Streptomyces sp. 2114.4: one gene and its partner. The protein of the gene in region 1 interacts with the protein of each later gene in a pairwise test. Links are inferred from orthologs where the notes say so. Each region holds a gene or a part of one and is shown on either strand. Other genes may lie near its edges.

The links.
Region 2: the proteins of dnaE (region 1) and CFW40_RS16370 interact in binary tests that used the Escherichia coli proteins (3 or more experiments, as listed by UniProt). The link is inferred for Streptomyces sp. 2114.4 from one-to-one orthologs.

What each region holds. Positions count from the first base shown.
Region 1 is NZ_FYEY01000001.1:1,967,895-1,977,301, reverse strand. What follows is about bases 3,731-7,857. They hold dnaE (DNA polymerase III subunit alpha), read left to right. Parts: upstream 3,731-4,105; coding sequence 4,106-7,657; downstream 7,658-7,857. Other genes in these bases: CFW40_RS08575 (hypothetical protein), read right to left, coding at 7,809-7,857; CFW40_RS08585 (DUF2252 domain-containing protein), read right to left, coding at 3,731-3,872. In the rest of the region: CFW40_RS08600 (hypothetical protein), read right to left, coding at 1-670; CFW40_RS08595 (thioredoxin domain-containing protein), read right to left, coding at 793-1,641; CFW40_RS08590 (hypothetical protein), read right to left, coding at 1,741-2,400; more of CFW40_RS08585, read right to left, coding at 2,514-3,730; more of CFW40_RS08575, read right to left, coding at 7,858-7,988; CFW40_RS08570 (NYN domain-containing protein), read left to right, coding at 8,263-9,407. UniProt on the Escherichia coli protein: DNA polymerase III is a complex, multichain enzyme responsible for most of the replicative synthesis in bacteria. This DNA polymerase also exhibits 3' to 5' exonuclease activity. The alpha chain is the DNA polymerase catalytic subunit.
Region 2 is NZ_FYEY01000001.1:3,743,074-3,751,304, forward strand. The notes cover bases 4,625-7,575. They hold CFW40_RS16370 (pyridoxal phosphate-dependent aminotransferase), read left to right. Parts: upstream 4,625-5,486; coding sequence 5,487-6,665; downstream 6,666-7,575. Other genes in these bases: CFW40_RS37095 (hypothetical protein), read right to left, coding at 4,999-5,289; CFW40_RS16375 (hypothetical protein), read right to left, coding at 6,863-7,575. Also shown: CFW40_RS16345 (aldose epimerase), read right to left, coding at 1-778; CFW40_RS16350 (carbon monoxide dehydrogenase subunit G), read right to left, coding at 887-1,882; CFW40_RS16355 (polyamine aminopropyltransferase), read right to left, coding at 2,044-3,768; CFW40_RS16360 (DUF2617 family protein), read right to left, coding at 4,033-4,554; more of CFW40_RS16375, read right to left, coding at 7,576-7,588; CFW40_RS16380 (hypothetical protein), read right to left, coding at 7,694-8,077; CFW40_RS16385 (hypothetical protein), read right to left, coding at 8,106-8,231. UniProt on the Escherichia coli protein: Shows aminotransferase activity with methionine and histidine as substrates, and to a lesser extent also with phenylalanine.

The DNA of each region.
Region 1 (9,407 bases):
GCACGAGGAGGGGGAGCGGGCGGGGCGGCGGCAGCGGGTGCAGCGGCCGGATCCGCCGGCGGGGCGGGGCGGGGGTGGTGGTGCGCACCGCGACCGCGGTGCGCAGCGGGCGGAAGGCGCCGGCCGCGGCGGCGCGCAGCAGGGCGTCCAGGGCGGCGTCCCCGCGGTGCAGCCAGGCCGCGGCGAGCAGGCCGACCGCGACATGGGCGGCGAGCAGCAGCCAGGGGGCCGCCGCCGGGACGGCCGGCGGCAGCGGCGCGCCCGGACGGACGGCCGCGCGGGCCAGCGGTGTGCCCCATTCGCCGCCCCGGCACAGCATTTCGACGCCGACCGAGCGCAGCGGGCCGGTGACCGGGCCGCCGGCCGGCCCGTAACAGGTGTGCTGCCCGGTGGTGAAGACGGTGTCGGCGGCCAGTTCGAGCGGCACCAGCAGCGCGGCGACGGCGCCGAATCCGCGCTCCCGGCCGGTCAGCGCATAGGCCGCGGCGAAGACCCCCGCGCAGGTCGCGAGGACCGGAGCGGGCGGTAACGGGTGGTGCGAGAGCAGCACATGGGAGGCCGCGGACAGGGCGGTGCACAGCGCGGTGAACAGTGCCGCCCGCAGCGCCCTGAGCTGGACTCCCGGCGCGGCCGCCGGCCGGGCCCCGGGGCGTATTCCCGTCGCCTGCATGACGGGAGTCTGCCATGTGCACGGCACGAGCCCGGGTCAAGATTTGGCATCGGCCGGCGCGCACGGAGCACGCCGGCCGCGAGGTACGGGACGCGGCCCGGCCGGTGACCGGGCCGCCCGCGTCACTTCTTCAGGGCCTTGTCCACCATGGAGTTGAAGGCGGCCACGCTGGACGGCGCCACCTTGCCCTGCGGGCTGTCCGTGCCCAGCACCGTGTCGTTGAGCTTGATCGTCGGGGTGCTGGTGACGTCCTTGACCGCGCTGAAGGCGTTGGACATCTCCATCGCCCACCGGTCGTACGTGCCCGACTTGACGGCCTTCTGGAAGGCCGCGTTGCCCTTGAGTGCCGGGATGGTGTCGGCGACCTTGATCAGGTAGCTGTCGTCGGCGAACTTGTCCGGGCCGGTCTCGTCCGGGTGGAACTCCTTCGAGTACAGCGCGTACTTGTACTTCAGGAAGGCGTCGGGGCTGACGTCGAGCGCGGCGCCCAGTGCGCTCAGCGCGTTCTTGGAGCCGGTGCCCTTGAGGTTGGCGTCGAGGAACGTGCCCAGGTGGTAGGACGCCTTGTACTTGCCGTCCTTGATGTCCTTCTCGACGGTGGCGCCCACGTTCTGCTCGAAGGCCGCGCAGCCGGGGCAGCGCGGGTCCTCGAAGAGGTTCAGGGTGTTCTTGGCGTCCTTCTTGCCGACGACGACCGTGGTGCCGTTCTTGCCGCTGGTGTTGTGGGGCTTGGTCAGCGGGGCCTTCGCGGCCTTCGCCCAGTCGGTGCTGTCCCCGGAGGCGGAGCTGCTGCCGCCGTCCATGGAGGAGACCGCCACCCCGATGCCACCGGCGATCGCCAGGACGCCGACGATCGCACCGCCGACGATCAGCTGCCGGCGGATCTTGTCCTTCTTCGCCTGCCGCTCACGCTCGGCGCGCAGCCGCTCGCGGGCTGCCTGCTTGTTGGCCTGGTTGTTGCGGTTGCTCATGGCTGTTCCTGCTCTGTGAAGATCCGTGAGGCGGGAGATATGTGCGGTCGGCGGCGTACGCACGCGGTGCGGGCGCACGCGGGCCGCGCGGCCGAAGGCCTACGCGGCCAGTGCGCAGGGCGGTCCACGGCGCACGACGCAGTGCACGAGCAGGGGGACGGCGCGGGCGGGGCGCCCGGGCCGTACGGGGGCGGGCACCGGGCGGCGCGGTGCGGCGCCGGCGACGATGACCGCGACGGCGATCAGCAGCGGGCGGAAGGCGAAGCCCGCCATCGCGCCCAGCAGCTGGTGCAGCGCTCGCTCGCCGCGGCGCAGCCAGCCCGCCGCCAGCAGCCCGGTGCACACATGCGCCGCGAGCAGGACGAGCCAGGTGATCACGGGCGCGGTGTCCTGTGGGGACAGCCGCGTCAGCGGTGCGCCGACGGGGTCGCCACCGCACAGCAGATCCACGCCCAGTGAGCGCAGCGGGCCGGCGACCGGGCCGCCGGCCGCTCCGTAACAGGTGTGCTGTCCCAGGCTGAAGGCCAGATCGGCGGCCAGTTCCAGGGGGACCAGCAGCGACGCGATCCGCCAGAAGCCGCGCTCCCGGCCGGCCAGCGCGTAGGCGAGGGCGAACACGGCGGCACTGAGCGCGCTGACGAGGCTCAGCGGCAGCGGCATACGGGACAGCAGGACGTGCGAACCCGCGGAGAGCGTCACGCACAGCGCCGTGAAAAGCGCTGCGCGCAGTGCCCGCAGGTGTGCCGCCGAGATGTCCATTACAGCCGAGTGTGCCATGGGCCGGGGTAAGCGGCGGCTAAGGGGGTCCGAAGCCGTACGCACCGGTGCATACGGTGCGTACGGCATGCGGCGGCCCTCTCGTCCTGACCGCCCTACAGCCCCGGGATCCGCCCGTTGCGGAAGAGGTCCACGAAGATCTGGTGGTCACGGCGGGCGCGGGCGCCGTAGGAGTGCGCGAAGTCGACCAGCAGCGACGCGAAGCCGTCCTCGTCGGCGGCGATGGCCGCGTCGATGGCCCGCTCCGTCGAGAACGGCACCAGCGAGTGGCCGCTCTCGTCGTCCGCGGCGGCGTGCATGGTCGCGGTGGCCCGGCCCAGGTCGGCCACCACCGCCGCGATCTCCTCCGGGTCGTCGATGTCCGACCAGTCCAGGTCGACGGCGTACGGCGAGATCTCGGCGACCAGCTGGCCCGCGCCGTCCAGTTCGGTCCAGCCCAGCCACGGGTCGGCGTGGTCCTGCAGGGCGCGCTGCGAGATCACCGTGCGGTGGCCCTCGTGCTGGAAGTAGCCGCGGACCGCGGGGTCGGTGATGTGCCGGGAGACGGCCGGGGTCTGCGCCTGCTTCATGTAGATCACGACGTCGTTCTCCAGGGCGTCGCTGTTGCCCTCGAGCAGGATGTTGTACGACGGCAGACCGGCCGAGCCGATGCCGATGCCGCGGCGGCCCACCACGTCCTTGACGCGGTAGGAGTCCGGGCGGTCCAGGCTGGACTCCGGAAGCGTCTCCAGATAGCCGTCGAAGGCGGCGAGGACCTTGTAGCGGGTCGCCGCGTCCAGTTCGACGCTGCCGCCGCCCGCCGAGAAGCGGCGCTCGAAGTCGCGGATCTCCGTCATGGAGTCCAGCAGCCCGAACCGGGTCAGCGAGCGGGCCATGCGCAGCGCGCCCAGCAGCGGCCCGTCGGCCGTGTCCAGGGTGAAGGGCGGCAGCTCGTCCCGGTCGGAGCTCTTCGTCCCCGAGGCCAGCGCGTGGATGCGCTCCCGGTAGGCGGCGGCGTAGGTGCGCACCAGGTCGGTGATCTGCTTGTCGCTGAGCGCCTTGGCGTAGCCGATCAGCGCGACCGAGGCGGCGAACCGCTTGAGGTCCCAGGTGAACGGCCCGACGTACGCCTCGTCGAAGTCGTTGACGTTGAAGATCAGCCGGCCCGTGGAGTCCATGTACGTGCCGAAGTTCTCGGCGTGCAGATCGCCGTGGATCCACACCCGGCCGGTCTGCTCGTCCAGATACGGGCCGCCGTCCTTGCCGCCGTCGTCCTGCGCGGCCTCCAGGTCCCGGTAGAACAGGCAGGCCGTGCCCCGGTAGAAGGCGAAGGCGGAGGCGGCCATCTTCCGGAATTTCACACGGAAGGCCGCGGGGTCGGCGGCGAGCAGCTCCCCGAAGGCGGTGTCGAAGACGGCGAGGATTTCCTCGCCGCGCTGCTCGGCGTCCTGCGCCGGGGCGTGCTGGGACGGCATCGCTGGGTGCCTCCTGAGGTGCGGAAGGGGTACGGAGAGCCGTGGCGGAACCCGTCGCGGATCTGCCACTGACAACGCGCGAGGCTACTCGTCGGTGCCCGCCGATTGTCAGTGGGGAGTCGTAGACTTCGAGACCGTCTCACCCATCCGTCGCCGACCGTGCACCGGCCGTCCGACCGCCGTCCCGCGCCGAGGCGCTTCGCGCCGTTTCGTACTTTTGGAGGTCCCCCGCCGTGGCAGCCCCGTCCAGGCCCCCCTTCACGCACCTGCATGTCCACACCCAGTACTCACTGCTGGACGGTGCGGCGCGGCTGTCGGACATGTTCAAGGCGTGCAACGAGATGGACATGACGCATATCGCCATGTCCGACCACGGCAACCTCCACGGCGCGTACGACTTCTTCCACTCGGCGCAGAAGGCCGGGGTGACGCCGATCATCGGCATCGAGGCGTATGTGGCGCCGGAGTCGCGGCGGCTCAAGCGCAAGATCCAGTGGGGCCAGCCGCATCAGAAGCGCGACGACGTCTCCGGTTCCGGTGGTTACACCCACAAGACGATCTGGGCGGCGAACAAGACCGGTCTGCACAACCTCTTCCGGCTGTCCTCGGACGCCTACGCCGAGGGCTGGCTGCAGAAGTGGCCGCGGATGGACAAGGAGACCATCGCCCAGTGGTCCGAGGGCCTGATCGCCTCCACCGGCTGCCCCTCCGGTGAGCTGCAGACCCGGCTGCGGCTCGGCCAGTTCGACGAGGCGCTGAAGTCCGCCTCCGAGTACCAGGACATCTTCGGCAAGGACCGGTATTTCCTGGAGCTGATGGACCACGGCATCGAGATCGAGCGCCGGGTCCGCGACGGCCTGCTGGAGATCGGGAAGAAGCTCGGCATCCCCCCGCTGGTCACCAACGACTCGCACTACACCTACGCCCACGAGTCCACGGCGCACGACGCCCTGCTGTGCATCCAGACCGGCAAGAACCTCTCCGACCCGGACCGCTTCCGCTTCGACGGCACCGGCTACTACCTCAAGTCCACCGACGAGATGTACGCCATCGACTCCTCGGACGCCTGGCAGGAGGGCTGCGCCAACACCTTCCTGGTGGCCGAGCAGATCGACACCAGCGGGATGTTCGAGAAGCGCGACCTGATGCCGAAGTTCGACATCCCGGAGGGCTACACCGAGGTCACCTGGTTCCAGGAGGAGGTCCGGGCCGGCATGCAGCGCCGCTACCCGGACGGGGTCCCCGAGGACCGGCAGAAGCAGGCCGAGTACGAGATGGACATCATCATCCAGATGGGGTTCCCCGGCTACTTCCTCGTCGTCGCCGACTTCATCATGTGGGCCAAGAACAACGGGATCGCGGTGGGCCCCGGCCGTGGCTCCGCGGCCGGTTCGATCGTGGCGTACGCCATGGGCATCACCGACCTCGACCCGATCACCCACGGACTGATCTTCGAGCGGTTCCTCAACCCCGAGCGCGTCTCCATGCCCGATGTCGACATCGACTTCGACGAGCGCAGGCGCGTCGAAGTGATCCGGTATGTGACGGAGAAGTACGGCTCCGACAAGGTCGCCATGATCGGCACCTACGGCAAGATCAAGGCCAAGAACGCCATCAAGGACTCCGCGCGCGTCCTCGGCTACCCCTATGCGATGGGCGACCGCCTCACCAAGGCCATGCCCGCCGACGTCCTCGGCAAGGGCATCGACCTCAGCGGCATCACCGACCCCAAGCACCCGCGCTACAGCGAGGCGGGCGAGATCCGGGGGATGTACGAGAGCGAGCCGGACGTCAAGAAGGTCATCGACACCGCCAAGGGTGTGGAGGGCCTGGTCCGTCAGATGGGTGTGCACGCGGCCGGCGTGATCATGTCCAGTGAGCCCATCGTCGACCACGCCCCGCTCTGGACGCGGCACACCGACGGCGTGACCATCACGCAGTGGGACTACCCCCAGTGCGAGTCGCTGGGCCTGCTCAAGATGGACTTCCTGGGCCTGCGCAACCTCACGATCATGGACGACGCCGTCAAGATGGTGAAGGCCAACAAGGGCGTCGACCTGGAGATGCTCTCCGTACCGCTCGACGACCCCAAGACCTTCGAGCTGCTCTGCCGCGGCGACACCCTCGGCGTCTTCCAGTTCGACGGCGGCCCGATGCGTTCGCTGCTGCGGCTGATGAAGCCCGACAACTTCGAGGACATTTCCGCCGTCTCGGCGCTCTACCGTCCCGGCCCGATGGGCATGGACTCGCACACCAACTACGCGCTGCGCAAGAACGGCCTCCAGGAGATCACCCCGATCCACCCGGAGCTGGAGGAGCCCCTCAAGGAGGTCCTGGGCCTGACCTACGGCCTGATCGTCTACCAGGAGCAGGTGCAGAAGGCCGCCCAGATCATCGCCGGGTACTCCCTCGGCGAGGCCGACATCCTCCGCCGCGTCATGGGCAAGAAGAAGCCCGAGGAACTGGCGAAGAACTTCGTCCTCTTCCAGGAGGGCGCCCGCAAGAACGGCTTCTCCGACCAGGCCATCCAGGCCCTGTGGGACGTCCTGGTCCCCTTCGCCGGCTACGCCTTCAACAAGGCGCACTCCTCCGCGTACGGCCTGGTCACCTACTGGACCGCCTACCTCAAGGCCAACTACCCGGCCGAGTACATGTCCGCGCTGCTGACCTCCGTGCGCGACGACAAGGACAAGTCGGCGGTCTACCTGAACGAATGCCGCCGCATGGGCATCAAGGTGCTGCCGCCGAACGTCAACGAGTCCGAGGCCAACTTCGCCGCCCAGGGCGACGATGTGATCCTCTTCGGTCTCACCGCGGTCCGTAACGTCGGCCAGAACGTCGTCGACTCGATCATCCGCTGCCGCAAGGCGAAGGGAAAGTACCTCTCCTTCCCCGACTACCTCGACAAGGTCGACGCGGTCGTCTGCAACAAGCGCACCACCGAATCGCTGATCAAGGCCGGCGCCTTCGACGAGATGGGCCACACCCGCAAGGGCCTGACGGCGCACTACGAACCGATGATCGACAACGTCGTCCAGGTCAAGCGCAAGGAGGCCGAGGGGCAGTTCGACCTCTTCGGCGGCATGGGCGACGACAGTGCGGACGAGGGCCCCGGCTTCGGTCTGGACGTGGAGTTCTCGGACATCGAGTGGGACAAGACCTATCTCCTCGCCCAGGAGCGCGAGATGCTGGGCCTCTACGTCTCCGACCACCCGCTCTTCGGCCTGGAACACGTGCTGTCCGACAAGGCGGACGCCGCCATCGCCCAGCTGACCGGCGGCGACTACTCCGACGGTTCGATCGTCACCATCGGCGGCATCATCTCCGGCCTGCAGCGCAAGATGACCAAGCAGGGCAACGCCTGGGCGATCGCCACCGTCGAGGACCTGGCCGGCTCCATCGACTGCATGTTCTTCCCGGCGACCTACCAGCTGGTGTCCACCCAACTCGTCGAGGACACCGTGGTCTTCGTCAAGGGCCGCCTCGACAAGCGGGAGGACATCCCGCGGCTGGTGGCCATGGAGATGATGGTCCCCGACCTCTCCGAGGCCGGCACCAACGCCCCCGTGACGATCACCATTCCCACGGTCAAGGTCACCCCGCCGATGGTCGAGAAGCTGGGCGAGGTGCTGAGCAGCCACCGCGGCTCCACGGAGGTGCGGATCAAACTCCAGGGGGCACGCAAGACGACCGTGCTCCGGCTCGACCGGCACCGGGTCACGCCCGACCCGTCGCTGTTCGGTGACCTCAAGGTGCTGCTCGGCCCGTCCTGCCTGGCGGGCTGACCGCCGGCCGCGGGCCTGCAGACGCCGCGCGACAGCCGGGCCCTTGAGGACAGACCCTGGATGACAGGCCCTTGGCACCACGCCCTACCCCGAGGGGCGCGCCCGAAGTGGACGCGCCCCTCAACCACTGTGCGGCGTGGCTCAGTTGAGATCAGTTGTGACCGAAGCGCCGCTGGTGCTTACGTGCAACATCTGCCGGGCTGCCCTGGGCCTGCGACCGCGCCTGGGACTGTGCCTCCAGGCTCGCCTTCTGGGCTTCCTGCTGGCCGCGCTCGGCCGCGGATGCCGTCTTCTGCTGCTGACTGCGGTCCTGCTTCTTGTCCTTGGCCATGATCGTGCCTCCTGAGGGGGGAATCCGGGATCGGGGCCGGAACCAGACTTACACGCCGGACAGAGCGCTGCATTTCGGGCAATTACCCTGTGTTAAAGGGTTGATCACACGCTGTGCTCAAGATTCTTGCCGAATCCGCCACGCCGAAGATCGAGTTCGGGCAGTTAACGCCCGCAGGGTCGGGCAGACTCGAAGGACAACCGAAGAAAAACTCGTGCCACGGGCCGAGCCGGGGGGCGACCGGACATCAGCACCTCAGGGAAGAGGGTGGATCGTGGATCGCTGTGTCGTCCTGGTGGACGCCGGGTATTTGCTCGGCGCCGCGGCGAGCCTGCTCGCCGGAGAGCCCGCCCGTTCCCGGATCACGGTGGATCACGCCGCCCTCATCCAGGGACTGCGGCAGCGCGCCGAGGCGGACACCGAACGCCCGCTGCTGCGGATCTACTGGTTCGACGGCGCCCCCGACCGCGTCCCGCAGCCCGAGCACCGCCGGCTGCGGGTGATGCCCCGGGTCACCGTCCGGCTCGGCGCCCTGACCCGCAGTGACGGACGCTGGGCGCAGAAGGGCGTGGACGCCGCCATGCACGCCGAGCTGACCGAACTCGCCCGTAACCGCGCCTGCTCCGACATCGTCCTGGTCACCGGCGACGGTGACCTCCTGCCCGGCCTGATGTCCGCCAAGGAGCACGGCGTCGCGGTCCACCTCTGGGCCGTCCAGGCCGCCGACGGCGACTACAACCAGTCCGAGGACCTGGTTGCCGAGGCCGACGAACGGCGGGTGCTGGACCGGACCTGGATCACCCGCGCGGTCCGCGCCAAGGAACTCGGCGGCCCCTGCGCCCCGCCGCCCGTGCCGCGCCCCGAGATCGCCGCGATCCTCTCCGCCCCGCTGCCCGAGTCCGCGGTCGCTGCCGCTGCCGCCGCGGCAGCCGCCGCCTCCGGCCCGGAAGCCGCCGAGCACGCCCACGAGCGCAACGGCGCCAATGGCGTCTCCCGGCCGCCGGCCGGTACCGCGAGCGCCCCGGCCGCCGCGGACGACCCCGGGGCCGCGGGCTCCCGGGGCGTCCCCACCCCCAAGGACCTGGCCGGACTCGGCCGCGCCCACGCCGCCGGCCAGGGCACCGCAGGCCAGGGCGCCGCCGGCCCGGGCGGCTCCGCCCCGCAGGCACCCACGACCGGCGCCACCCTGCGCTGGTCGTCCGACAAGGGCTGGGTCGAGCGCGGCGGCCCGGTCGGCGAACCCTCCGAGACCGCGGCCCTGCCCACCCTCGCCCAGCTCACCAGCGCCGAGCAGCGCTGGGCGGACCGCGAGGAGGACATCACCGCCGTCAGCGGCGACCCCTTCGAGGTCGGCCAGGTCTTCGCCCGCCGCTGGACCGACCGGCTCTCCGACACCACCCACCTCCAGCAGCTGTCCAC
Region 2 (8,231 bases), 1.8 Mb from region 1 along the record:
TGTTGAGGCCGTTCGGCGGGCCGGACTGCGGCTCGACGCAGACCGCGGCCTCCTGCTCGTCGTAGACCACGACCCACTCGCCACGGCTGCTGACCGTCAGCTCCAGCCGGTCCGGCCAGGTGAGGGTGGCCTCGACCCCTTGCGGCATCCCGAAGCAGTCGTCCCAGGGCCCCGGCTGCGGCGGAATCCGCCGGCCGGTCGGGAGGTGGTCCGCGCCCCGCTCCTCCTGCCATTCGGCCGTGAAGTCGAGCCGTGCGTCCGCGCCGCCCTCGCCGAGGTTCCGCAGGAACCAGGGGTGCCATCCGGCCTGCGCGGGGAAGGAGTCGCCGGTCGCCTCGACGCACAGGGTGAGGGTGAGCGAGCCACCGTCCGCGGCCAGCTCGACGACCTGGGTCACCCGCCCCGGATACGGCCAGGGCGCCGCCGGATCGGCCAGGTCGTAGGTGAAGACCGCCTCCGTGGCGCTCGAACGCGCGGTCCGCCAGCGGACGTTGCGGCCGGTGCCGTGGATGGCGTGCGGCGCGGCGTTGAGGGGCATCTGGTGCAGCTCGCCCCCGTTGCGGAACCGGCCGTGCGCGATCCGGCCGCACCATGGAACCATCGGGAAACAGCCGTACCTGTCGCCCTGCCGCAGCAGCTCCGTACCGCCCACCCGCAGGCCGGCGATCCGGCAGCCGTGGTCCGGACGAACGGTCACTTCGGTCTCTCCGGCGGCCAGCCGTACGCCTGGTGACGCCTGGTCCGGCGCCGCGTTCCGCGTGGTGTTGTCGGTACTCACGGGACCGACCCTAACGGTGCGTCGGCCCCCGGCGCGGGACGCCGGGACGGGGCGCGGGGACGACGCGGAACGCCGGGACGGCGCGCGGCCGGCCGGTGAACGACGGGGTCAGCGCCGCCGGCGCAGCACCCGGCCGACGACCACGGCGGACGCCAGCACCACGGCGGCGGCGGGCGCCGCCCAGCGCAGGGCCACCGAGGGGCCGTGCGGTTCGGGCGCGGGCACCGGTGCGTACCGCCCGCGCGGCGGGGCGTGGTCGACTTCCTCCGCGCTGCGCCCGATCATCGTCCGGCGGGCGTGCGCGGCCTCGGCGGGGGCGAGGCCGTCCGGATCGTGACCGTAGGCGTGCTCGGGGTGCCCGTCGGGCGCCGCGCGGAAAACGTCCTCGGCGTCCCCCGCATCGAGATCCCCGACGTCCCCGGCCGCCTCACCGAGGCCCGCCGCCTCCCCGGCGCCTTCCTCACCGTCCGGGCCCTCGTCACTGCCCGGCTCCAGGGACGACGGCGGCACCTCCGTGCCGAAGACCCCCGGCCCGGCCGCATCGGCGGTGCCCCCGGCCGAAGGGCCGTCGCCGGTCCGCCCCGTCACCGGACGCTGCCGCAGATCGGCCGCCAGGTTCTCCGCGAAGCGGTCCAGCAGCCTGCGGCCGGCGGTCCGGGCCGCCTGGTCGGTGGCCTCGGCGAGCCGGCCGTCGCCATGGACCGTGCCCGAACAGGCCAGCGTCGTCCCGGGACCCGGTTCGGTGGCCGGCGAGAGCCGTACGGTCAGGGTCAGCGCGACCGACCCGTCGCCCCGTGTCTCGGTGCCCTTCGCCTCGACGGTGACCACGGCGGCCGCATCGCCCGCGGCATCGCCGCCCGTGCCGCGGTCGCCCGGACCGCCGTCGCCGGACCCGTCGTCCTCGGCGGCGGCACTGACCGTCAGCGTGCCGCGATAAGTGATGGTGGAGCTTCCGATACGCAGCCGCAGCCTGCCCACCGGGGTCCGGGGGGCGGCATCGGCGTCGAGCTGGACTCCCGGGACACAGCGCGCCACCCGCTCCGGCTCGGTGAGCGCCTGCCGCACGGTCCCGACGGGAAACGGAACGTACACCTCATGCTCCATGACATGGGAGCCTACCCAGCACCCCCGCACCCCGTGCCGCCCGGACAGAACTTTCTGCGCGGCGCCCCGGCTCCCGCGCCGCCCCCGTATCCGCGGCACCCTCCCCGTTCCCTCACGGGACCCTCACCAGCCCCTCCCCTGCTCGCACCTCCCCCGCCCGCTCAGTCGAGATACCGCGGATGCATCAGCGTCGACGCCGGCAGCCCGGACAGCCGGTCGTGGGCCTCGCCGCGCCGCCCGGCCTGCAGCTCCGCGCAGGTGAGCCCGGCCGGCAGCGGCGCATCGGGCGCCAGACCGAGCCGGGGCCGGTGCCGCGCGGCCAGCACGAAGCCCCAGTACCGGTCCGGGCCGGCCGACGGCGCGGCGGCGGGCACCTCCGCGTCCACCGACGCCACGGGGGAGGCCGCGCGGTCCGGGCCGCCGTAGAACGACGCGGGCCGGCCGGCCAGGCGGTACGGCACGGTCGCCAGGCCCACCGACCGGACCGTCGACTCCACCGTCCAGTACAGGCGCGCGCGCTCGACCGGCGGTCCGGCGTGCACCACCAGCCGCCCGTCGGGTGCCAGCAGCCGCGTCGCGAGACCGTAGAACTCCTGTGAGTAGAGCTTGGTGCTCGCCGCGATCCCCGGGTCGGGGAGGTCGGAGACGATGACGTCGAACGGCGCCTGCCGCCGGCCGCGCCCGCGCAGGCCCTGCTGCCGCAGCCACTCGAAGGCATCGGCGGTCACCACCCGCACCCGCGGATCGCTGAGCGAGTGATGGTTGAGGCGGGAGAGGCCGGGGTCGCGGCGCGCGAGCCGCAGCACACCGGGATCGAGTTCGACGACGGTGACCGAGCGCACCTGGCGGTGGCGAAGGATCTCGCGTACCGCGAGGCCGTCGCCGCCGCCGAGGACCAGCACCCGGCGGTGCGGGCCGGCCGCCATCGCCGGATGCACCAGCGCTTCGTGGTAGCGGTATTCGGTCTCCGCGCTGACCCGGAGCCGGCCGTCCAGATAGAGCGCCAGCGGCCCGCCTAAACCTTTCCTCCCCCGCCCCGCACCGGCTCCGTCCCCCGTACCGCCGGTCATCACCACTTCCTGGATGCCGGTCTGCACCGCGACCCGCGCCGAGGAGCCGTACACCGCCTGCCGGGCGGCCCGCTCGAACGGCGCGGCCAGCAGCACGCCCGCGGCCAGCAGCGCGAGGACCAGGGCATTGGCGGCGAGCAGGGTCCAGCGGGCGCGGGCGCTCAGATCGTCGCGGAAGAGCCACAGCACCAGCACGCCGCCGGCCACCGCGTTGACGCCGCCGGTGAGCAGGGCGCCGGTCAACTGGCCGAAGAGCGGCAGCAGCAGGAAGGGAAAGGCCAGGCCCCCGACGAGCGCACCGACGTAGTCCGCGGCGAAGAGGTCGGCGACCGCGCCGCCCGCGTCCTGCCGGCGCACCCGCTGGATCAGCGTCATCAGCAGCGGCACCTCGGCGCCGATCAGGATGCCGATGGCCAGGGAGAAGCTGACGAGCGCGGAGCGGGACTGGCCGAACCAGGCGAAGCAGGCGTAGAGCGCCATGGCGGAACTGCCGCCGACCAGCGCCAGGCCGGCCTCGACCGCGCCGAAACCGACCGCCGCCCGGCAGCGCAGCCGCTTGGCGAGCAGTGCGCCGACGCCCATCGCGAAGACCATGACGGACAGCACGATCGACGCCTGGGTGACGGAGTCGCCGACCAGGTACGTGGCCAGCGCGACCAGTTCGAGTTCGTAGACCAGGCCGCAGGCGGCGCAGACGAAGACGACGGCGAGGACGAGCAGCCGGCCGGGCCCGGCCGGCACGGGCAGTCGCGCCGGCGTCATGGCCTCCAGCGGCCCGGGGACGCCGGTGAGAACGGGCTCTGGCGGGTCGATCATAAAGTGAACGCTACGTGACGATTCCGTGCCTCTCCGTCACCCACACGGGTGCAGTCTGCGGGCCACACCCGCCGGGGGGACACCGTCCTCACACGGGGAGCGCGGTGCGCTTCCACACCACACCGGCCGGCCGGCCCGCGCACCCGGCACCGCCCGCGCCCCTCCAGGCACCGACACCCCCGGCGCACAGCTCGTACGCCCCTCGCGCCGCCCACGGCCGCACACCCTTCCGTCGGCCGGACCGGCCCCTTTCGCCCACTCCGGCTAGACCGCCGCGACCGCCGCCCGTACGCCCACCCGGGTACGCGTGGCCACCAAGCGGCCCTCCTGGGGATACGCGTGCCAGGTCCGCCAGCGCACCTGGCCCTGCTGGCACTGCGCCAGCATCGCCGTGAAGGCGTGCGGCGAGCCGGGGAACGTCCCGGCGAGGCCGTGCGGATGCTCGGCCACCAGCGCGAGCAATTCCTGTGCACGCCCGGCGAACGAGCCGCGCGACAGCGTCTCCACATGGGCGGCGAATTCGTACTCCCAGTCCCCGAGCCGCTTCGCCACCCCCAGCGGAAGCGGCGTGCTGCTGCCCGGCATACAGGCGACCGTTTCGGAACAGGTGCCGCGCTCCTCCTCGAGAAGCACCTGGTGAGAAGCGCCGAGCAGCCTCAACTGCAGCTGTGCGCCGTGAAGTTCGAGATCGAGTACGGCGAGGGCCGGCAGGGGTTCCCTGCCCAGCGCCCAGGCCAGGTCGGAGGCACGGGTATCGGTGTACGCCGTCTGCAAAGTGGTGAGCATGGGTCGGCTCCGCAAGCACGCAGTGGAATGGTGGGCCGGCCCGCCCGTTGAAGGCAGGGAATATCCGCATGCCTGCCGGCTCGTGCCCACGTGGGAACGGAGAACGTGGGGGATTCTCCAGGGAGAGGGAATCATGAAAGCCCTGTCGCCCACAGCGCTTTTACCCATCTTCTCCGGGTTTCCATCCGCCCGGGGGCCCTGCAGTTCACCTGTTCAACAACCAAGCGCCCAGCGGGTGTTGATGCCTTCATCAGAACCCGCCAGGCGCATATGCGGCAAGCAACAGCCCTTCCGCACAAGTGGAGTTGGAGAAAACGGGCATCCGGCGCAGAAGCAGCCGGATGTCGGCTCAGGGGCAACCGACGGCCGACTCAGGAGCCGCCGTCGGCCCAGGAACCCACCTCGGCGCAGGACCCCGCCTCGGCCCAGGAGCCCGCCATCGACTCAGGAGCCGCCGCCACCGCAGCCGCCACCGCCACCGCCGCCGCCACAGCCGCCACCACCGCAGGAGGAGCCACCGCCACAGCCCCCGCCACCGTGATGCCCGCCACCGCCGTGGTGGTGCCCACCACCCAGGCTCGACCCCCCGTCACCGCCGGCCCACCAGCTGCCGCCGCCCGCCGCGGACGAACCACCCCGGCCCCGTCCGCCCCATGATCCGGTCACGTTCCGCGAGACCAGGGCCAGCAGGCCGACCACCACCACGCAGACCACCAGGAAATACACGATCCCCATCTGCCTCACCTTCCTTTCGTTCCCCCGAAGCGAGGCACCCGCTCCGTCCGGCGCCCGGTGCGCCGCTCCGGCGCCGTCCCGCGCCGGGGCCGTCCTCGTCGACGGCCGTCGCTGCCTTCCGTACGGGCTGCTGCCCGGCCCCCGCGATCTCAAAGCACTGTTGAGGAATTCCAGAGGTTCGACGGAGGATGGCGCCCATGGACCGACCGCTGCTGAACCGCCGCCTCGCCGAATTCGGCACCACGATCTTTGCCGAAATGTCGGCACTCGCCGTACGGACCGGCTCCATCAACCTCGGCCAGGGCTTCCCCGATGCCGACGGCCCGGAAGAAGTCAGGGAGGCGGCGGTGCGTGCCCTGCGCGACGGCCGCGGCAACCAGTACCCGCCCGGCCCCGGCATCCCCGAGCTGCGCGCCGCCGTCGCCGCCCACCAACAGCGCTTCTACGGACACCTCGGCCTCTCCTGCGACCCCGACACCGAGGTCCTGGTCACCGCCGGCGCCACCGAAGCCATCGCCGCCTCGCTGCTGGCGCTGCTGGAGCCGGGCGACGAGGTCATCGCGCTGGAGCCGTACTACGACTCGTACGCGGCCGGCATCGCGCTGGCCGGCGGCCGTCGCGTCCCGGTCACCCTGCGCGCCGACCCCGCGTCCGGCTCCTACCGCCTCGACCTGGACGAACTGCGCGACGCCGTCACCGACCACACCCGCCTGATCCTCCTCAACACCCCGCACAACCCCACCGGCACCGTGCTCTCCCGCGAGGAGCTTGCCGAGATCGCCCGCCTCGCCTGCGAGCGCGACCTCCTCGTCATCACCGACGAGGTCTACGAACACCTCGTGTTCGAGGGCGAGCACCTTCCCCTCGCGTCGTTCCCCGGGATGCGCGAACGCACCGTCACCATCGGCTCGGCCGGCAAGACCTTCTCCTTCACCGGCTGGAAGGTCGGCTGGGTCACCGCACCCCCGGAGCTGGTCAGCGCCGTCCGCTCGGCCAAGCAGTTCCTCACCTATGTCTCCGCCGGGCCCTTCCAGTACGCCGTCGCCGAGGCGCTGGCCCTCCCCGACAGCTACTTCACCGCCCTGCGTGACGATCTGCGCGCCAAGCGCGACATCCTGGCCACCGGCCTCACGGAGGCGGGCTTCACGGTCTTCCGCCCCTCCGGCACCTACTTCATCACCACCGACATCCGCCCCCTCGGCCACGACGACGGCTTCGCCTTCTGCCGCGCCCTCCCCGAACGCGCCGGCGTCGTCGCCATCCCCAACGCCGTCTTCTACGACCACAAGGACCAGGGCGCCCCGTACGTCCGCTTCGCCTTCTGCAAGCAGGAGTCGGTCCTACGGGACGCGGCGGACCGTCTCCAGAAGCTCTGAAGCGAGGTGCCGCCGGTCGCTCTCAGGTTCCGTGGGTCCCGCCGTCACGTCCGGCACTTCTCGGGCGAGGGCCCCTCCGGGCCGGGGCAACCGGCGGCCCGTCCCGGTCACCACGGAAAGAGTCGTTGCGCTCTGCGGCATCCCCGCCCCCTGATACTGCACCGTTCCCCTCCGCATCCCGGACCGTGCTCCGTGCGTCACTGAGGAGCGACCGGCATGGCCTCGAAGTCGTCGAAGAGGTAGGCATAGACCTGCGCGAGATAGGCCCGCAGCTCCCGCTGGTCGGGGAATTGCACATAGGTCAGGTCGAACCACTGGCTCACCGTCAGCGGCTCGTTCGTCACCACATGCATGAGCCCCGCGCGAATCGTGTCCTGGTAATCGGGCCAGGCCAGATCGAACGTCTCCCGAAGCATGCCGAGATCATCGACCGCCTCGACCCCGAGAATTCCGGCGCAGAAATGCACGAAACGACGGTCGATCCCGGGTACGTCCAGCCCCAGGTCGGCCAGCGGTACGGAGACCGGGTCGATTTCCCGGTAGCCGCCCGGGTACGGGTAGAGCGTGGTGTTCCAGAGATCTGCCCCGGTCGTCGGCCCGTCGTCGCCCGCTGCGTCCCCCACCGGCTCGGCCGGGCGGTACACGCCGTACAGCAGGCCGCGCGTGGAGAAATCCGCGTAGACGTAATTGACTTCACCGTCGGAGTTGTAGGGCCGCCGCGGATCGATCGTGATCGCGGTGGCCTTCCCCAGGCAGCCCTCCCCCTCTCCGTAAACGGCCTCGAAGGGCAGAATCGGCGAGAGGTCGTGCTGGTTCAGGGCGGCCTCACGCAGGGCGTTGTCCGCCTCTACCATCGCCTCCTCGGAGTCGAAGCGGGTGGCCCACGGGCCGGTGCGGGGGGGCAGCTCGTCTCGGGTGGGCATGCGGGGCTCCGTACTGCGCGGTCGACGTGGTCCAGGCCGATGGCCGGGGGAGTGGCCAAGGAAGTAATGCGAGTTGATCGTACAGACAGTGACCTTCTCGAACATTCACCTCCATTCTGTCCAGAATTGATCCTGGTTGCCCGGTGGGGGGCGATCCGGATCGGGAGCCGACGGCGGCTCCGCCCTATCGCCGTAGAAGTAGTGGTAAACATCGAGAAGAAACCCGTAGAGCTCCCCCTCGGAAAAGAACTGGAATCCGGTGAGGCCCAGCCAGTCCTTCGTTGAGGCGGGCTGCTGCTCCAGCAGATATTCCAAGCTCACCTGGAGGCGGTGTGCGAATTCGCTGCCGTCGGACGCATACGGCTTGAATTCGCCGATCTCGTGGATCGTATCGCCCCGGAAGCAGGACTCGTAGAACCTCCTGAGCCTTTCGTCCTCTCCCCATCCGGGCACCTGCCGAAAACTCCAGCGAAGCGGAGGAATATTCACTTCACACCACCTCTCCAGACTCCACGAATCACAGCGACCCTTGGTGACGGCTGAAATTTTCCTTCATGGCCGGCTGCGGGAACATCGTATGGAGGTTGAACCCACCCTTGCCGTCCGGCTTGTAGACTGCAACGATCCCGGTATCCTTGAAGTC